DNA from 4 places in the Pyruvatibacter sp. genome. Region 4 is predicted to be linked to each of the others. Evidence: predicted binding sites of a transcription regulator. Region 4 holds the regulator's gene; each other region holds the start of a gene.
The links. Region 4 encodes PhoB, which activates phosphate uptake and scavenging genes when phosphate is short. Its sites were predicted from a motif close to TGTCATNNANCTGTCAT; they were not measured.
Positions count from the first base shown of each region.

Region 1 (4,212 bases), on a different contig from region 4:
ATCAGCCGCCGAAGAAGAAGGCGACCCGATCACAACCGCATCGATAACGCCGGTGGCTGATCTTGGGCTACGACCCACGTTGGTTCCCGGTCTGCGCCGCGGTCTTGATATGCCGGAAACGCCTAAGCCAAAGCGCAATGCAATCAGTCCCGCGTCTGAAACGTCACGGCAAATTGCAGCACGCTGAAACGGCGTTCACAAAGACATGGCATCATCGTGTTATCGCGTGAGCCATCCAGTACCCTAGTATCACTTGTGTATCGTGCCATCAGCGCCGCCAGGGTCAGTGGCACTCATGACCGTCACCGGGGACATCACGAATGAACGACATCATCGCTGCCATGCAGGTTTCATCCGTTACAGATGTGGTGGACATTCTGTCCGCCCTGTTTGTGTTTGCCATCGGCGCGGGTTTTTTGACGGTGCTGGTGCTCTATGTCATTGATCGCACGCAGACCACCCACGCCATCCGCCGCAACTACCCGGTGATCGGCCGACTGCGCTATGTCGCTGAAGATCTTGGCAAATATTTCCGCCAGTACTTCTTTGCAGACGACCGCTCGGAATTGCCGTTCAACCGGGCCCAGCGGGCATGGGTCTATCGCGCCGCCAAGGGCGTGGACACAACAGTGCCCTTTGGCTCCACCCGCGACCTCAGCCATGTGGGCACCAAGATTTTCGTGAACTGCCCGTTCCCCCAGCTTGGCGAGGACAGCGAGGCACCCGCAGGCGTTACCGTGGGGCCCTACTGCCGCACGCCCTACACCACGGACAAATATTTTCATGTATCCGGCATGAGCTACGGCGCCATTTCAAAACCCGCTGTACAAGCGCTGTCGCGCGGGGCTGCGCGGGCCGGAATCTGGATGAACACCGGCGAAGGCGGCTTGTCGCCGTTTCACCTTGAAGGCGGCTGCGACATTGTTTTTCAGATCGGCACTGCAAAATATGGTGTGCGCAACGAGCAAGGTGGATTGTCGGAAGAAAAACTCCGCGACGTCGCATCGCATGAAAAAGTGCGGATGTTCGAGATCAAGCTCAGCCAGGGTGCCAAGCCAGGCAAGGGCGGCATTCTGCCTGCCGAAAAGGTCTCGCGCGAAATCGCAGAGATTCGCGGCATCAAGCAGGGTCAGGATTCCATCAGCCCCAACCGTCATCCGGAGGTAAACTCGGTCGGCGAGTTGCTTGACTTCATCGAGCGTGTGCGCAGCATCACCGGCAAACCGACCGGTATCAAACTGGTGCTGGGGGCTTATGGCTGGCTGTCCGGGCTGTGCGAGGAAATCAACCGGCGCGGCATTGAAAGTGCGCCGGATTTCATCACCCTGGATAGCGCTGACGGCGGCACCGGTGCTGCGCCACAACCATTGATCGACTATATGGGGCTGCAAATACAGGAAAGCCTGCCGACGCTGGTGGACGCCTTGCTGGTGCATGGTCTGCGCGACCGCATCAAGGTCATATCATCGGGCAAGCTCACCACTCCCTCTGGCGTCGCCTGGGCATTGTGCGCCGGAGCGGACTTCATAACATCCGCGCGCGGCTTCATGTTTGCTCTGGGCTGCATTCAGGCACTCCAGTGCAACACAAACGAGTGCCCGTCAGGCGTGGCTACCCACAAGAAGCACCTGCAGCGCGGCCTCGTGGCCACCGACAAAGCCGAGCGTGTCTATCGCTACGCCACCACAATGCACAAGGAAGTGGGTACGGTTGCCCACTCATGTGGAGTGGATGATCCGCGTATGCTCAAGCGCCATCACTGTCGCATCATGGGGGCCAACAGCCGCACAATCGGCCTGCATGAAATGTACCCTCCCGGCGGCAGCTTCGCACCCGCCCGCGACCGGACGGATACCATCACCGACGGCAGCGTCGCCGCGCAATAACGTCCCGTCAGCGCAGACATACCACTCGGTCACAGGCACCTTGTGCACCCCGTGCGCCATCCCTTGCGGATTTAACGTCCGCATACAAATGGTTCATCGAGTCGTCACAGATCTTTCAAGCTGCATCGCAATAGTCCGCGCAAGTCGCTGCCGACGTATTTGATTCGCCTCCCCGGCCAAGCAACGCCGTTTGCAGATGAACAGGCCAAAGCGCGTGCGGTTACGCCCGCGCCTTCCCGTCAAAGGACACGCGGCAGCAACCATGTCTATGGCCCACGCAACCCTGATGCAGAAAGTGGCGCGCTACGCCCGCGATGCGGATACGGGCGACGACAGCCTTCCGGATGCCGGCGGGCCAAAGCCCCGGTCATTCCGCAAGCGTCTGGCGCTGTTCAGCATGGGCCGCAAAGGCCGCAAGCGTGTCAAACGCGGCCACCTGATTGTCCGCAAACCAACCCGCCACCGCACTTTGTTTATCTCCGACACCCATCTGGGCACGCCGGGCTGCAAGGCTGAGTTGCTGGCTGATTTTTTGCGCCACAATGAGGCGCAGACGCTCTATCTGGTGGGCGACATCATTGACGGGTGGCGCATCAGGCGCGCGTGGTACTGGAACGATGCCCACAATCACGTCATTCAGGAAATATTGCGCAAGGCCCGCAAGGGCACCCGCGTCATCTATGTGCCCGGCAATCATGATGAAGCGCTGCGTGACTATGTCGGCGTGACACTGGCCGGAGTGGAAGTCATCAATGAAGACATTCACCGCGCCGCCGACGGCAAGTCATATCTGGTGCTGCACGGTGATCAGTTTGACGGCGTCGTACGCTATGCCAAATGGCTGGCCCATGCAGGTGACCGTGCCTACAACTTCGCGCTTGCCTGCTCCAGTGCCCTGCACAGTATCCGCCGTGCCCTTGGCCTGTCTTACTGGTCGCTGTCGGGATACCTCAAACACAAGGTGAAAAACGCCGTCGAATACATTTCGAAATATGAAGACGCCGTTGCCCGCGAAGCCCGCGACCGCGGCGTTGACGGTGTGGTGTGCGGCCACATCCACCATGCGGAGATACGCGAGATGGATGGCGTCATTTACATGAATGACGGCGACTGGGTGGAAAGCTGCACGGCGCTGGCCGAGGACGATGCAGGGAACTTCACTGTTCTTCACTGGACACGGTTTGCAGCGGACGTGGAGGCCGAACGCGCCGCACTGCAAGCGCGCCCGTCATGCGCTGACGCAGCGCCTGTTACCAAAACAGCCGACACCGAAGCGGCAAGCACCGCCGCATGACTTTCCTCCAGACCATCGAGCATGGTGCAAGTTCCGCCTGCGGGGCGCCGCAGCGTGTTCTCATTATAACCGACGCCTGGGATCCGCAGGTGAACGGTGTGGTGCGTTCTCTGCAACAGCTTGGCGGCGAACTGTGCAACATGGGCCACACAGTCCGCTATGTCACACCGCAAGACTTCAAAACGGTTCCCGCGCCAACCTATCCGGAGATCAGGCTGTCTCTTTGGCCACTGACATGGATGCGCAGAACGGTGAAAGAATTTGCCCCCAGTGCCATTCATATTGCCACCGAAGGGCCGCTGGGGCTTGTGGCGCGAAACTATTGCGTGCGCAACGGCCTGCCGTTTTCAACATCGTTCCACACCCGCTTTCCCGAATACATCAAGGCCCGCTTCGGCATACCGGTGTCGTTCGGCTACCATTTCCTGCGCTGGTTCCATGGGCCGGCCACAACCATGATGGTGGCCACACGTTCGTTGCAGGACGAAATGAAGGCGCGGCATTTTCCCTCCACAGCGCTTTGGTCACGGGGTGTTGATACTGAATTGTTCCGCCCGCGCCCTGACCTGAGGTCGGCTGATTTTCTTGGCCTGCCGCGCCCGATCTGGCTCTATGTCGGGCGCGTCGCGGTTGAAAAAAATATCGAGGCGTTTTTGGAACTCGACCTGCCCGGCTCAAAACTCGTGGTGGGCAGCGGCCCGCAGCTTGATGCGTTGCGCCGGAAATATACCCAGGCGCATTTTGTCGGCCCCCGGTTCGGCGAGGAGCTGGCCGAGCACTATGCCGCCAGCGACTGTTTCGTGTTTCCCAGCAAAACCGACACATTCGGCCTTGTGACGCTGGAAGCACTGGCATCCGGCACACCGGTAGCCGCCTACCCCGTTCAGGGGCCAAAGGATGTCATCGGCGATGCGCCTGTTGGCTGCTTGCGGGATGACCTGGCCAGCGCGGCACGCACGGCCGTTACCATTTCACCGCAATGTGCCCGCTCTTTTGCGCTGGACTACTCGTGGGAAGCCTGCGCGCGGCAGT
Region 1 is NZ_JAVJSC010000008.1:81,102-85,313, reverse strand. Features, by position in the region: gene RIB87_RS12200 (lytic transglycosylase domain-containing protein) at 1-187, shown strand, start outside; gene RIB87_RS12195 (FMN-binding glutamate synthase family protein) at 321-1,886, shown strand; gene RIB87_RS12190 (UDP-2,3-diacylglucosamine diphosphatase) at 2,149-3,180, shown strand; gene RIB87_RS12185 (glycosyltransferase family 4 protein) at 3,177-4,212, shown strand, end outside.
Region 1: RIB87_RS12190 (UDP-2,3-diacylglucosamine diphosphatase) is a predicted target of PhoB. The motif match lies at 1,989-2,005, and genes of this name have one in related genera.

Region 2 (4,212 bases), on a different contig from region 4:
CTGATCGGGGCACAGCAGTTTGAAGCAGCCTTCTGGGTGTTTGTCGCTGCAGGCATTTCGGATGGTGTGGATGGTTTCATTGCCAAGCGTTTTGGCTATGTGACAACACTTGGCACCTATCTGGACCCGGTCGCCGACAAAGCCCTGCTGGTGTCAATTTTCGTGTCGCTGGGTATGCAGGAGGTCATCCCCAACTGGCTGGTGATTGTCGTTGTCAGCCGCGACATTCTGATTGTCGGCGCGGTGCTGATGTCCTGGCTCATCGGCTTTGCGGTCACCATGCGGCCCCTGATGATCAGCAAGGTCAACACCACCGTGCAAATCGGATATGCCGCTTTTGTGCTGGCTGTGCTCGGATTCGACTTCCAGATCGCGCTGGGCGCGGCACTTGTCATGGCCGCTTATCTCACAGGTATGACCACCGTTTTGTCGGGGGCCAGCTATCTGGTGGACTGGGTACGCGAAGTAAGTGCCTGGGAAACCGAGGAGAGCCATGACAAGGACACGCCGGGTTCAGTGCCGCAGCCCCGGCCTGAACTCAAACGACCCGAGATCAAGCACCCGGAGCACAAGGAAACGCAGTCATGACCCTGGGTCGCCAGGCACTTATCTGGTTTGTGGTGGCGCTCATCTTTGGCGTCATTCTGTTCACGCTGAGCGGTATCATGCTTCCCTTCGTGGCGGGCATGGCCGTTGCCTATTTTCTGGACCCCATAGCCGACAGACTCGAAAGCTGGGGCCTGAGCCGCTTTGCTGCCACCAGTGTCATCACCATTGTCGGTCTGTTGGTGTTCTTGCTGGCCCTGGTGCTGCTGCTGCCGGTGTTGCAGGAACAGATCTTGCGTTTTATCGAGCGTGCGCCGGGCTATGCAGAGCAGATACGTTTGCTGTTCGCACAGTTTCTTGAAGGCCGGATCGGGCAATTCATTTCAGGCGTTGACGCGGATTCCCGCGCTGCTCTCACCGACATTGCCAAGGCCGCAGCCGGATGGGCCGGCCGCGTCATTCAGGGAGCACTGAGCGGCGGCCTTGCCTTCATCAGTTTCCTGTCGCTGGTTTTCGTAACGCCTATCGTTGCATTCTACATGCTGTTGGACTGGGACCGCATGATGACACGGGTGGATGGCTGGCTGCCCCGCGACCATGCACCCACCGTGCGAAAGCTGGCCGCTGAAATAGACGACATGCTGTCGGGTTTCGTGCGCGGTCAGGTGACGGTGTGTCTTGTACTGGGCACGTTTTACGCAACTGCCCTGAGCCTTCTGGGCCTTGAGTTCGGCCTTGTGGTTGGACTTGTCGCGGGGCTTATCAGTTTTATTCCGTTTGTCGGCGCGACGGTGGGGCTTGTGGTGTCCGTGACACTGGCGCTTATACAGTTCTGGCCGGACCCCATCATGATCGGTGCCGTCGCCGCGGTGTTTCTGGCAGGTCAGGCGTTGGAAGGTAATGTGCTGACACCGTGGCTGGTGGGTTCGCGGGTGCGGCTGCATCCGGTGTGGGTCATCTTTGCGTTGTTTGCATTCGGCGCGATCTTTGGCTTTGTCGGTGTGCTGCTGGCCCTGCCACTGGCTGCGATGATTGGCGTGCTCGCCCGTTTTGGCATCGGTGAGTACATGAAAAGCAATCTGTACCGCGGCACCTCCAGCCAAAAAGGGGCCGACGAGCCCGGACCCAAACCGTGAGTAACGACACACCGAATAATGACGGCCCGCAAATGCCGCTACCTCTGACGCACCGCATCGCGCGCGGTCGCGAGGCTTTTTTGGTGTCGCAGTCAAATGCCATGGCTGTGGCATGGATTGATAAATGGCCTGAGTGGCCGCAGCCGCTGCTGGTGCTTGCAGGCCCCCAGGGCAGCGGCAAATCGCATCTGGCCGATGTGTGGCGCACCAGAGCCAATGCCCTGATTGGTGAGGCCGCAGACCTTACGGGCGCTGCTGTGCCGGCGTTGTTGCAGGCTGACGCGCTGGTGCTGGAGAATATCCACCGCACGCGCGACCACGCGGCTCTTTTTCACCTGCTCAATTTCGCCCGCGAAAACACCAAGGCGCTGCTGCTGACCAGCGCCCGCACCACCCATACCTTGGGGTTCCCGCTTGCTGACCTTGCATCGCGCCTGAATGCAGCGCCACAGGCGGTTCTGGAGGAGCCCGATGATGCGCTGCTCATACAGCTCATCGCCAAACTGTTTGACGAGCGCGGTGTGCATGTTGGTGCCGATATGATCGATTACATAATCAAGCGGATCGACAGGTCTGCCGCGGCCGCCCGCGACGCCGTTGAGCGCATCGACAGGCATGCGCTCAGCCACACAAAACGCCTGAATATTGGTGTTCTGCGCGAGGTTCTGGCCTAATGGCGCATCAGACTGCGCACACATTTTCCGCAGAACGCGTGCGCCATGTCATTGATCCGTCATGACTTGATGCGAAGGCTGGGATAGCTTCAGTAAAACGAGACTTTCCAGCCGTTATCTGCACACAGTTCTGACTGACAGGGCCCATAAAAATGTCTGACGCACAGCCAACCGAAATCCATAGCCAGCCGGCGGATGACCAGCCGAAAGATGACATGCCGGAACAGCAACGCATTGCCGCCGACTCAAAGGACCGGTTCATAAATCGGGAATTGTCATGGTTGGCCTTTAACGGGCGTGTGATGGAGGAAAGTGGCAACACCAGCCATCCGCTGCTGGAGCGCCTGCGCTTTTTGTCGATCTCAGCATCCAACCTGGATGAGTTCTACATGGTGCGCGTGGCAGGTCTGCACGGTCAGGTGCAGGCAGGTGTGGATACGCTGAGCCAGGAAGGGCTTACAGCCGCCCAGCAGCTTGAGCAGGTCAACGCCGCAGCCGGCATTCTCATGCGCTCGCAGCAGGAAGGCTGGCAGCAGCTTCTGGTGGATTTGGCCGCGACCGGCATCGAAGTGGTGGATGAAAAAACGCTGCGCCCCTCGGAGCGGGATTGGCTGGAAACGTTTTTCCTTGAGGAAGTTTTCCCGGTGCTGACGCCGCTCGCCGTTGACCCCGCGCACCCCTTTCCCTTCATCCCCAATCTTGGAATATCCATGGCGCTTGATCTGCAACGCAACGCAGATGGTCGCAGGCTTTCAGCGTTGCTGCCGATCCCGGCAAAGATAGCGCGTTTTGTGCGGCTGCCGGATACGCCAGACGGATCAGGCGATAGCGCAGGCGCAGGCATTCGCTTCATTACCCTTGAAAACATCATCGGGCTTTTTTCCGGCCGACTGTTTCCCGGCTATGAAGTGATGGGCTCCGGCGTATTCCGTGTTATCCGCGACAGCGACCTGGAAATCGAAGAAGAAGCCGAAGATCTGGTGCGGCTCTTTGAAAGCGCACTCAAGCGCCGTCGTCGGGGCAATGTGGTACGCCTCAAAATTGCCAGCGACATGCCCGAAAGTCTGCGGCGGATGGTCATCTCTGAGCTCGAAGTGAGTGCCCGTGACGTCATTTTGGTGGATGGACTTGTGGGGCTGGCCTCTACGTCGCAGCTCATTGTAGATGACCGGCCGGACCTCAAGTTTGAACCTTACAACGCCCGTTTCCCTGAGCGCATCCGCGACCATGGCGGTGATTGCTTCGCTGCGATCCGCCAGAAGGACATTCTGGTTCATCACCCCTACGAGTCGTTCGATGTCGTGGTACAGTTTGTGCGGCAGGCGGCAGCGGACCCTGACGTGGTGGCAATCAAGCAAACGCTGTATCGCACCTCCGCGGACAGCCCGATTGTCCGTGCCCTGATTGAAGCTGCCGAAGCCGGTAAGTCGGTGACCGCACTCGTGGAGCTGAAAGCGCGTTTTGATGAAGCTGCCAACATCAAGCTGGCCCGCGATCTTGAGCGCGCAGGTGTGCAGGTTGTGTATGGCTTCATTGAGTTCAAAACCCACGCGAAGCTGTCACTTGTAGTGCGGCGGGAGGGTGGTGACCTGCGCACCTACTGCCACTTTGGCACCGGCAATTATCACCCGATTACCGCGAAGATTTACACCGACCTGTCGCTGTTCACGTCAGACCCCGTGCTGGCACGCGATGCGGCGCAGGCGTTCAATTACATCACGGGCTACGCCGAGCCCATCGGCCTCAAAAAATTATGTCTGTCGCCGCTTATTCTGCGTGACAGGCTGATCGAGGACATCGAAGGCGAGATCGCCAATGTTGAAGCTGGCCGCCCTGGCGCTGTATGGGCAAAAATG
Region 2 is NZ_JAVJSC010000001.1:50,977-55,188, forward strand. Features, by position in the region: gene RIB87_RS00245 (CDP-alcohol phosphatidyltransferase family protein) at 1-588, shown strand, start outside; gene RIB87_RS00250 (AI-2E family transporter) at 585-1,682, shown strand; gene RIB87_RS00255 (P-loop NTPase family protein) at 1,679-2,356, shown strand; gene RIB87_RS00260 (RNA degradosome polyphosphate kinase) at 2,509-4,212, shown strand, end outside.
Region 2: RIB87_RS00260 (RNA degradosome polyphosphate kinase) is a predicted target of PhoB. The motif match lies at 2,403-2,419, and genes of this name have one in related genera.

Region 3 (4,212 bases), on a different contig from region 4:
CCGCCCGTTATCTTCAGCCAGGTTCGCAACCACGCCTTCGCTCATGGCAAACCCGGCATACCGGCCCGCGACACCCTCAGCACTTTGTGCGGAAGCAAACTCAACGTGCAACAAAACCATAGCCGCCAGCAGCAGCACGCCTGGCGTTCTTTTGAATATCAACCCGATGCGGTCAAATGCCAAAATGATGTTTCCTAGCGGCCTTTGAAGTCCGGCTTGCGCTTTTCCAGAAACGCCATCATGCCTTCTTTCATATCCTGCGAACGCATCAGCGGCAGAAGCTGCAAATAGACATGATGAACATGGTCGGGGAAGGTTTCGTTGAGCCCCATCCGCATCATCCGTTTTGAGGCCTGCACGGCCAGCGGTGCGTTCTCGGCAATCTCTTTTGCGAGCGCGCGGGCATGGCTCATCAGTTCCGCCGCAGGGACCACGCGGGAGGCAAGCCCCCACTCGACGCTCTCTTCCGCCGACAGGGTGCGTCCGGTAAAAATCAGTTCGGAGGCCTTTTCCCAGCCGATCATGCGCGGCAAAAACCAGGTGCCGCCGGACTCAGGCACAACGCCGCGCCTGGTAAATGCTGCGGCCAGCTTTGCAGTGTCCGCCATCAGCCGAATGTCGCAGCCCAGCGCTGTATCCATGCCATAGCCTGCCGCGCCGCCATTGACAGCACAGATGGTGGGGGTGTCCATCGCCTGCATGACGGTAGGCGGCGTGTTGCGCAGATCAAGCGTTGCACTGAAAGTGCCCCCACTTATGCCGCTGCTGGACTTTGCTTCTTCAAGGTTGAGCCCGGCACAAAAAGCCCGCCCGCTGCCGGTCAGAATGACACAACGCACTCCGGTGTCCTCCTCTGCGGTCACCAGCAATTCAGTCAACTGCCGCAGCATCGGTCCCGAGATGGTGTTCATGCGCTCAGGCGCGTTCAGGGTGATGGTGGCAATGCACTCATCAACCTCATACAGAACCTCATTCGGTTCAGCGCTGTTCAGATCATGGGCTTCACTCATTTAGCCCTCCCCAATGTAGTCAACTAGCGGTTTTAAGCACTCTAGGCACTAATGCTCAGTCCGCCAACTTTTGCATGGAAACAGCAAATTTGCGCCAGTTTTCAACGTAGTGATGGGCGGAAAACTTGAGCGCGGCGCTGTCTTGCGGCGTCAGCTCGCGCACCACCTTTGCGGGGGCTCCAACAGCCAGAACACCGTCAGGTATTTCCTTGCCTTCGGTCACCAGCGCATGGGCCCCGATGATCGATCCTTTGCCTATCTTTGCGCCGTTGAGCACCGTTGATCCAATCCCGATGAGCGAGCCGTCACCAATAGTGCAGCCATGCAGCATAACCATATGACCAACAGTGACATCCGCGCCGATGGTCAGAGGCATTCCGGGGTCTGAGTGCAGCACCGAGCCATCCTGAATGTTGCTGCGTGTACCGATGCGCATCTGGTCGTTATCGCCGCGCACGGTGGCGTTGAACCAAACGCTGGCATCTTCTTCCAGCAGCACATTACCAATGACGGCAGCGTTGGGGGCCACCCAGTAACGCCCCTGCGCCGGCAGTACCGGCTCCACTCCGTCCAAGCCATAAATGGCCATGCGATATCCCCTGTCTTTGTGCAGTTAAAAATTGTCGAGTCGCCTGCCATTTTGGCACGATGGGCGGCTTCCGTCGCACGTCATTTACACGTCATCGGTTCGGCATAGGTTACGCGGCAGATCATCGCGACCAAACTCAGGAGACTGCCCGTCATGTCCGGCCGTTCAAATACCGATGTCAATTGCGGCGTCATGCTGGAAGACGATGAGAATGTCCGGTCCAGCCCCGTGGGAGCACCCACCTTTGGAGAGGTCGCCGCTGCACGTATGGGACGTCGCGGCTTCCTGAAAGGTGCAATGGGCACTACGGCATATGCAGCACTTGCCATTGCTCCGGCATCCCTGCTGGCCGCCTGCGGGCAGGATGCAGGCGACGAAACCACAGCCGCAGTAGAGCCCGCGCGCTCGCCTGGCTCCCTGCCCTCGTTCACCGAGATCAGCCATGGTGTCTCAACCGACCATGTGGTCGCGCCGGGTTATCAGGCCGACATATTGATCCGCTGGGGTGACCCGGTGGTTGCAGATGCGCCGGCTTTTGTGCCCGGCAGCACCGATGCGGACGCGCAGGAAAAGCAGTTCGGCTACAACAATGATTATGTGGGCTTTATACCGCTGAATGACGACGGTTCGCGCGGCGTGCTGTGTGTCAATCACGAATTCACATCGCGCGACGTGATGTTCCCGTATGACCTGCGGTTCAACAGCCCCGCCGAACTCGCCGAGATGGAAATGGCGGCCCATGGCGGATCCATTGTCGAGATCGCGCGTGATGCGGACGGCATCTGGACCGTTGTGTCGGACAGTAACCTCAACCGCCGCATTTCAACGCGCTCAACAGTGATGAACATCTCCGGCCCCGCCGCCGGCCACGTCCGGATGCAGACAAACGCTGATCCGACCGGCACCAGCGTCATCGGCACAGTCAATAACTGCGCGGGCGGCATCACGCCCTATGGCAGCTACCTGATGGCGGAAGAGAATTTCCATTTCTATTTTCGCGGCAAGCTGCACGACACCGATCGCCAATGGGAAACCGATAGCGAGCTTGCAGCCCTGTGCATGGCAGGTGAGGCAACCCACCCGGAGGCCCGCAACTTCTGCCGCTACGGCGTGGCCATGGGCCGTGGCTACGATTGGGGTCGCCACTTCGAGCGTTTCGATATCAACAAAGAGCCGAACGAGGCAAACCGCTTTGGCTGGGTGGTCGAAGTGGACCCGCTGGACCCCGCCTCAACGCCGGTAAAGCGCACGGCTCTGGGTCGCTTCAAGCATGAAGGTGCTGAAAGCATCATCAACAAGGATGGTCGTCTTGTCATCTATATGGGCGACGACCAGCGGTTTGATTATCTTTATCGTTTCGTCAGCAAAAATACGGTGAATACGGACGACCGTGCCGCCAATTTTGGCCTTCTCGATGAGGGCACGCTGAGTGTTGCCAGGTTCAGCGACGACGGATCGCTGACATGGATGCCGCTCATTCACGGGCAAGGTCCGCTGACCGCTGAAAACGGGTTTGACAGCCAGGCCGACGTGATGATCGAAACCCGCCGTGCAGCAGACCTTCTGGAAGCCACACCGCTTGACCGGCCCGAAGACGTGGAACCAAACCCCAAAACCAACAAAGTCTATGTGGCGTTGACCAACAATTCCCGCCGCACGCCGGGTCAGACGGACGCCATGCAGGACCGTGGTCCCAATTTCTGGGGCCTGATCGTCGAGCTGTCGCCGCCCGATGACGACCACGCAGCTGATACATTTAGGTGGGACATCCTGGTCAAGGCCGGCGATCCGTCGGTGCCGCAGATTGGTGCCAAGTTCTCACCCTCGACAAGCGCCAATGGCTGGTTTGCCTGCCCCGACAATCTGGCAATTGATCCGTCAGGCCGCTTGTGGGTGACCACTGACCAAGGTTCTGGCTGGAGCCAAACGTCGGGTACCGCCGATGGTGTTTGGGCACTTGGCACACATGGCGACCAAAGGGGTACCAGTGCCATGTTCTACCGTGTGCCTGCTGGTGCAGAAATGTGCGGCCCATGTTTTACGCCAGACGGCGAAACCCTGTTTGTGGCGGTGCAGCACCCCGGAACAGACGGTGCTCTGGCTTTTGAGCCGCACGGCCGTGCCTCGACCTTTGAAGACCCGATGACCCGCTGGCCGGATTTTGATGATGCAACGCCGCCGCGTCCGTCTGTCGTTGCAATCCGCAGGCAAGGTGGCGGGCCTATCGGTTGATGGGTTACTCTCCCGCGCACAGCAAACAGGGACGGACCATCACATGATCGAAAAATGCATTGCCGACTGGCACGATTACATCATTCACAAGAAGCCGGGTGGTCTTGAAAATCTGATCGCGGAAGATTGCGTGTTCATTTCACCGGTAGTGTTCACGCCACAGCACGGCAAGGATCTGACCCTGGCCTATCTGCGGGCGGCAGGCGGTACGCTTGGCGGCGAGGGCAAATCTGCGGATGGCAAGCCCGCCGACAATGCCGGCAAGTTCAAATACACCAAGGAAGTGATGGCCGGACATCACGCCGTGCTTGAGTTTGAAACCGAGATGAACGGCAAATACGTCAACGGCGTGGACATCATCACCTGCAACGACGAGGGCAA
Region 3 is NZ_JAVJSC010000002.1:161,247-165,458, forward strand. Features, by position in the region: gene RIB87_RS01730 (hypothetical protein) at 1-183, opposite strand, end outside; gene RIB87_RS01735 (enoyl-CoA hydratase/isomerase family protein) at 195-1,010, opposite strand; gene RIB87_RS01740 (gamma carbonic anhydrase family protein) at 1,066-1,599, opposite strand; gene RIB87_RS01745 (PhoX family protein) at 1,753-3,831, shown strand; gene RIB87_RS01750 (nuclear transport factor 2-like protein) at 3,875-4,212, shown strand, end outside.
Region 3: RIB87_RS01745 (PhoX family protein) is a predicted target of PhoB. The motif match lies at 1,678-1,694, and genes of this name have one in related genera.

Region 4 (4,212 bases):
GTGCCCGCATCGGCATGGTTTTCCAGAAACCAAACCCGTTTCCCAAGTCGATTTACGACAACATCGCCTATGGCCCGCGCATTCATGGCATTGCCCACAACAAGCAGGAAATGGACGAGATTGTTGAGGTGTCGCTCAAGCGCGCCGGGTTGTGGAACGAGGTAAAGGACCGCTTGCAGGAGCCTGGCACCGGGCTATCGGGTGGTCAGCAGCAGCGTCTGTGCATTGCACGCGCCATTGCAGTGTCTCCGGAAGTGATCCTGATGGATGAGCCCTGCTCGGCGCTGGACCCGATTGCGACGGCCCGCATTGAAGAGCTTATTGACGAGCTCAAGGAAAACTACACGATCGTCATCGTCACTCACTCAATGCAGCAGGCCGCCCGTGTATCTCAGCGCACGGCATTCTTCCATCTTGGGATTCTGGTAGAAGAAGGCGGCACGGAGCAGATATTCACCAACCCGAACGATGAGCGCACGCAGGATTATATAACCGGCCGCTTTGGCTAAATCGCACATGGCTGCTGCACTGCTTGTGAGCGCGCAGCCGAACGGGGAGTAACCCACGTGCAGGAACACATTGTTACGTCCTTTGAAGAGGCGCTTGACCGTATAACCGAGTGCCTTGCGCGTATGGGCGGGCTTGCGGAAAGGAGCCTTGCAGATTCAATCGAGGCGATCACCCGCCGCGATCTGACGCTTGCAGACCAGACCATTGCCGCTGACAAGCAGATTGACGCGCTGGAAGTGGATATCGAGGCCCAGGCCCTGCGGTTGATCGCGCTGCGGCAGCCAATGGCGATTGACCTGCGCGAGACGATATCGGCTATCAAGATTTCATCCGACCTTGAGCGCATCGGCGACCTTTCCAAGAACATTGCCAAGCGTGTGCAGGCCGTGGATCAGGTGCGCCCCAGCCGCGCCATGCAGGGTCTTGAGCGCATGGGCCGGCAGGTGCTGAACCAGCTCAAGGAAGTGCTGGATGCCTATGCCCACCGCGATGACGAAAAGGCACAGGCAGTATGGCGCCGCGACGAAGAAATTGACGAGATGTACAACTCGCTGTTCCGCGAACTGCTGACCTATATGATGGAAGACCCGCGTACCATCAGCCTGTGTACACATTTGTTGTTCGTGGCAAAGAACCTTGAGCGCATTGGCGATCACAGCACCAACATTGCCGAGACAATCCAGTTTCTGGTTACCGGCAAGGTGGTGGGCGAAAGCCGCCCCAAGGGCGACACAACGAGCTTCACGCATCTTGAATATTCCTCACCCAACGGCACGGACAAGACGACGTGAGCATCACGGTTGAAACACCGGTCACAGCAAACGGGGCCAGGCCAATGAAAACAAAACCCCTTGTTTTGATTGTTGAAGACGAGGCGGCGCTGACCACGCTGCTGCAATACAACCTCGAAAAAGAAGGCTATCGCGTCATCGAAACCGCTGACGGCGACGAGGCCGCGATGATTGTGGACGAACAACAGCCAGACCTGGTTCTGCTCGACTGGATGCTTCCGCAGGTGTCAGGCATTGAATTGTGCCGCCGCTTCAGGGGCCGCAGCGAAACCAGAAACATTCCCATCATAATGCTCACAGCGCGGGGCGAAGAGGCTGATCGCGTGCGCGGTCTTGATACGGGGGCGGATGACTACATAACCAAGCCGTTTTCGATGACGGAACTGCTGGCCCGCGTGCGCGCAGTCCTGCGCCGCATCCGCCCGGCTCTTGCGGATGACGTTGTGACGTTTGGCGAGGTGGCTGTTGACCGGGCTACCCACCGGGTGCGGCGGCGTGATCGTGAAATCCATCTTGGTCCCACCGAGTTTCGCCTGCTCGACCACCTGATCCAGCATCCCGGTCGGGTGTTCAGCCGTGAGCAGTTGCTGGATGCGGTCTGGGGCTCGGACGTGTATGTGGAAGCGCGCACGGTGGATGTGCATATTGGCCGTTTGCGCAAGGCGCTCAATAATCCCGGCGAGCAGGATCCTATCCGCACGGTGCGGTCAGCGGGCTATGCGCTGGACGAACATTTCCGCAATTAGCATCCGGCGGCATCAACGGCGATCACTCACAAAAAAGGGCAGCCTGTTTCCGGGCTGCCCTTTTTCGTTTGGTGTTGTACGAGGTGTTTAGCCACTCATCCGATTTGGGAACTGACGCTGAGGCTGCCGGTCGCGACGCTCGCGGCGTGATGGAAGCGGCTGATAGGCCTTTTTGGCGTGAGCCGCACAATAAGGCATTCCGGGGGCTGAGCGCTGACCGCAGAAGTGAAAGTTTTCATCGCCCGGGTCGCCATTTGGCCACTTGCAGGTCTGCTCGTTGAGCTCCAGCAGGTTCGCCTGTGCGTCCGGGTCGCTGATGACTTCCAGTTCTTCGGGCTCGGGTGCGGGCGCTGCGGCCTGTTTTGTGGCCTGTTCGCGGCGCGGTGCTGTGCTCTGGGCACGCGGTGCACGTGGGGTGGAGGGTCTGCGACGCGTCACGCGGGTGGGCGCGCCGCGTCCTGAAAGACCCAGACGGTGAACCTTGCCGATAACAGCATTGCGGGTGACACCGCCAAGCCGACCGGCAATCTGGCTGGCGCTCAGGCCGTCAAGCCACATCTGCTTAAGCTGTTCCACGCGCTCATCTGTCCATGACATGGCCGTCTGTCTCCCCCAATCCGGATATTGCAGCCCCCAACGTGGAAACCACTACATCTCGTGTTAACCTTGTGGAAACCTACTATATGGCCCGACTCAACGGCAAGGGATCTTGTGGTCTGTTAACGGGTTATCCACAATATATTGATTCTTTTGCTTTGCCCGCGTTTCGCTTGTGGATAAAGCCCTTGCGCCGATGCGGCGCGCGGCCTACCTCCTCACCTTGTCGGTTACGTCTCTTGCGGGCCGAAAAGCAGGCCCAGGGGGCAGGGACACATGACAGACACACAGTTTGAGACAGCGGTCACATCCGAACCAGGCGTCCGGCGCTTTGGCGCGGTGAACTGGCTTGGCCTGTGGACCCTGTATCTCAAGGAAGTCCGCCGTTTCATGAAGGTGTTCACGCAGACCGTGGCGGGTCCGGTTGTGACGGCCTTGTTGTTCTTTGCGGTATTTGCGGTTGCCATGGGCCGCGCTGATACGGTTGTGGCGGGGGTGCCCTATCTGGCCTTTCTGGGGCCGGGCCTCATCATGATGACGGTCATTCAAAACGCCTTTGCCAATACATCTTCCTCGCTACTGGTCTCTAAAGTGCAGGGCAATGTGGTGGATTTTTTGATGCCGCCCCTGTCACCGGGCGAACTCAATGCAGCCTTTGCCCTTGGTGGTATGACGCGCGGCGTGGTTGTGGCGGTGGCGTCTGCCATCGTCATTTCGTTTTTTGCACCGATGGCCATCGTGCATTTGTGGGCGATTGTTTTCTTTGTGCTGGCGGCCTCGCTGGCGCTGGCGCTGATGGGCGTTCTGGCAGGGGTCTGGGCTGAAAAGTTTGACCACATGCAGGCGGTTACCAACTTTGTCATCACGCCGCTCGCGTTCCTGTCAGGCACGTTTTATTCGGTTGAGCGCCTGCCGGAGATTGCCCGCGTGGTGAGCAGCTACAACCCGTTTTTTTATATGATCGACGGCTTTCGCTACGGCTTCACCGGCCATGCAGACGGCTCGATCCTCACAGGTGTGATCGTTTTGACCGTACTGAACATCATCCTGTGGGGCATCTGCCACTGGGTGTTCAAGAAGGGCTTCCGCCTCAAGGCGTAGTGGCGATCGTGCAGGCTCGTCGCATATTGACATCGCGTTATGTACGCGATTGAATCCGCAGCTATTTTCAGGGCAAGCCGCCATCCGCTGGCGGCATTTTTTGTTTTCAGCCCTGTAAAGCGTTATCTGACACTTCGCACCATCGGCCCCCAATACCCGGCGGGGCCGTATTTGTTTTTTGGAGCACGACCCCGTGGCCACACCCGTCGCCAGCAGCCCGTCTGCCAGCAGTTCACCCATCACCCCGGTGCTGCCGACCTATGCCCGCGCCGATATTTCGTTTGAGCGTGGCGAAGGGGCATGGCTGATAACGCCCACCGGCGAGCGGTATCTGGATTTTGGTGCCGGGGTGGCGGTCAACGCTCTGGGCCATGCTCACCCCAAACTCATTGCCGCACTCACCGAGCAGGCCCACAAAGTGTGGCATGTCTCCAACCTGTATGAAGTTGAGGGGCAAAAGGCGCTCG
Region 4 is NZ_JAVJSC010000003.1:969,346-973,557, forward strand. Features, by position in the region: gene pstB (phosphate ABC transporter ATP-binding protein PstB) at 1-509, shown strand, start outside; gene phoU (phosphate signaling complex protein PhoU) at 567-1,301, shown strand; gene phoB (phosphate regulon transcriptional regulator PhoB) at 1,346-2,047, shown strand; gene RIB87_RS08070 (GcrA family cell cycle regulator) at 2,135-2,644, opposite strand; gene RIB87_RS08075 (ABC transporter permease) at 2,921-3,745, shown strand; gene RIB87_RS08080 (aspartate aminotransferase family protein) at 3,939-4,212, shown strand, end outside.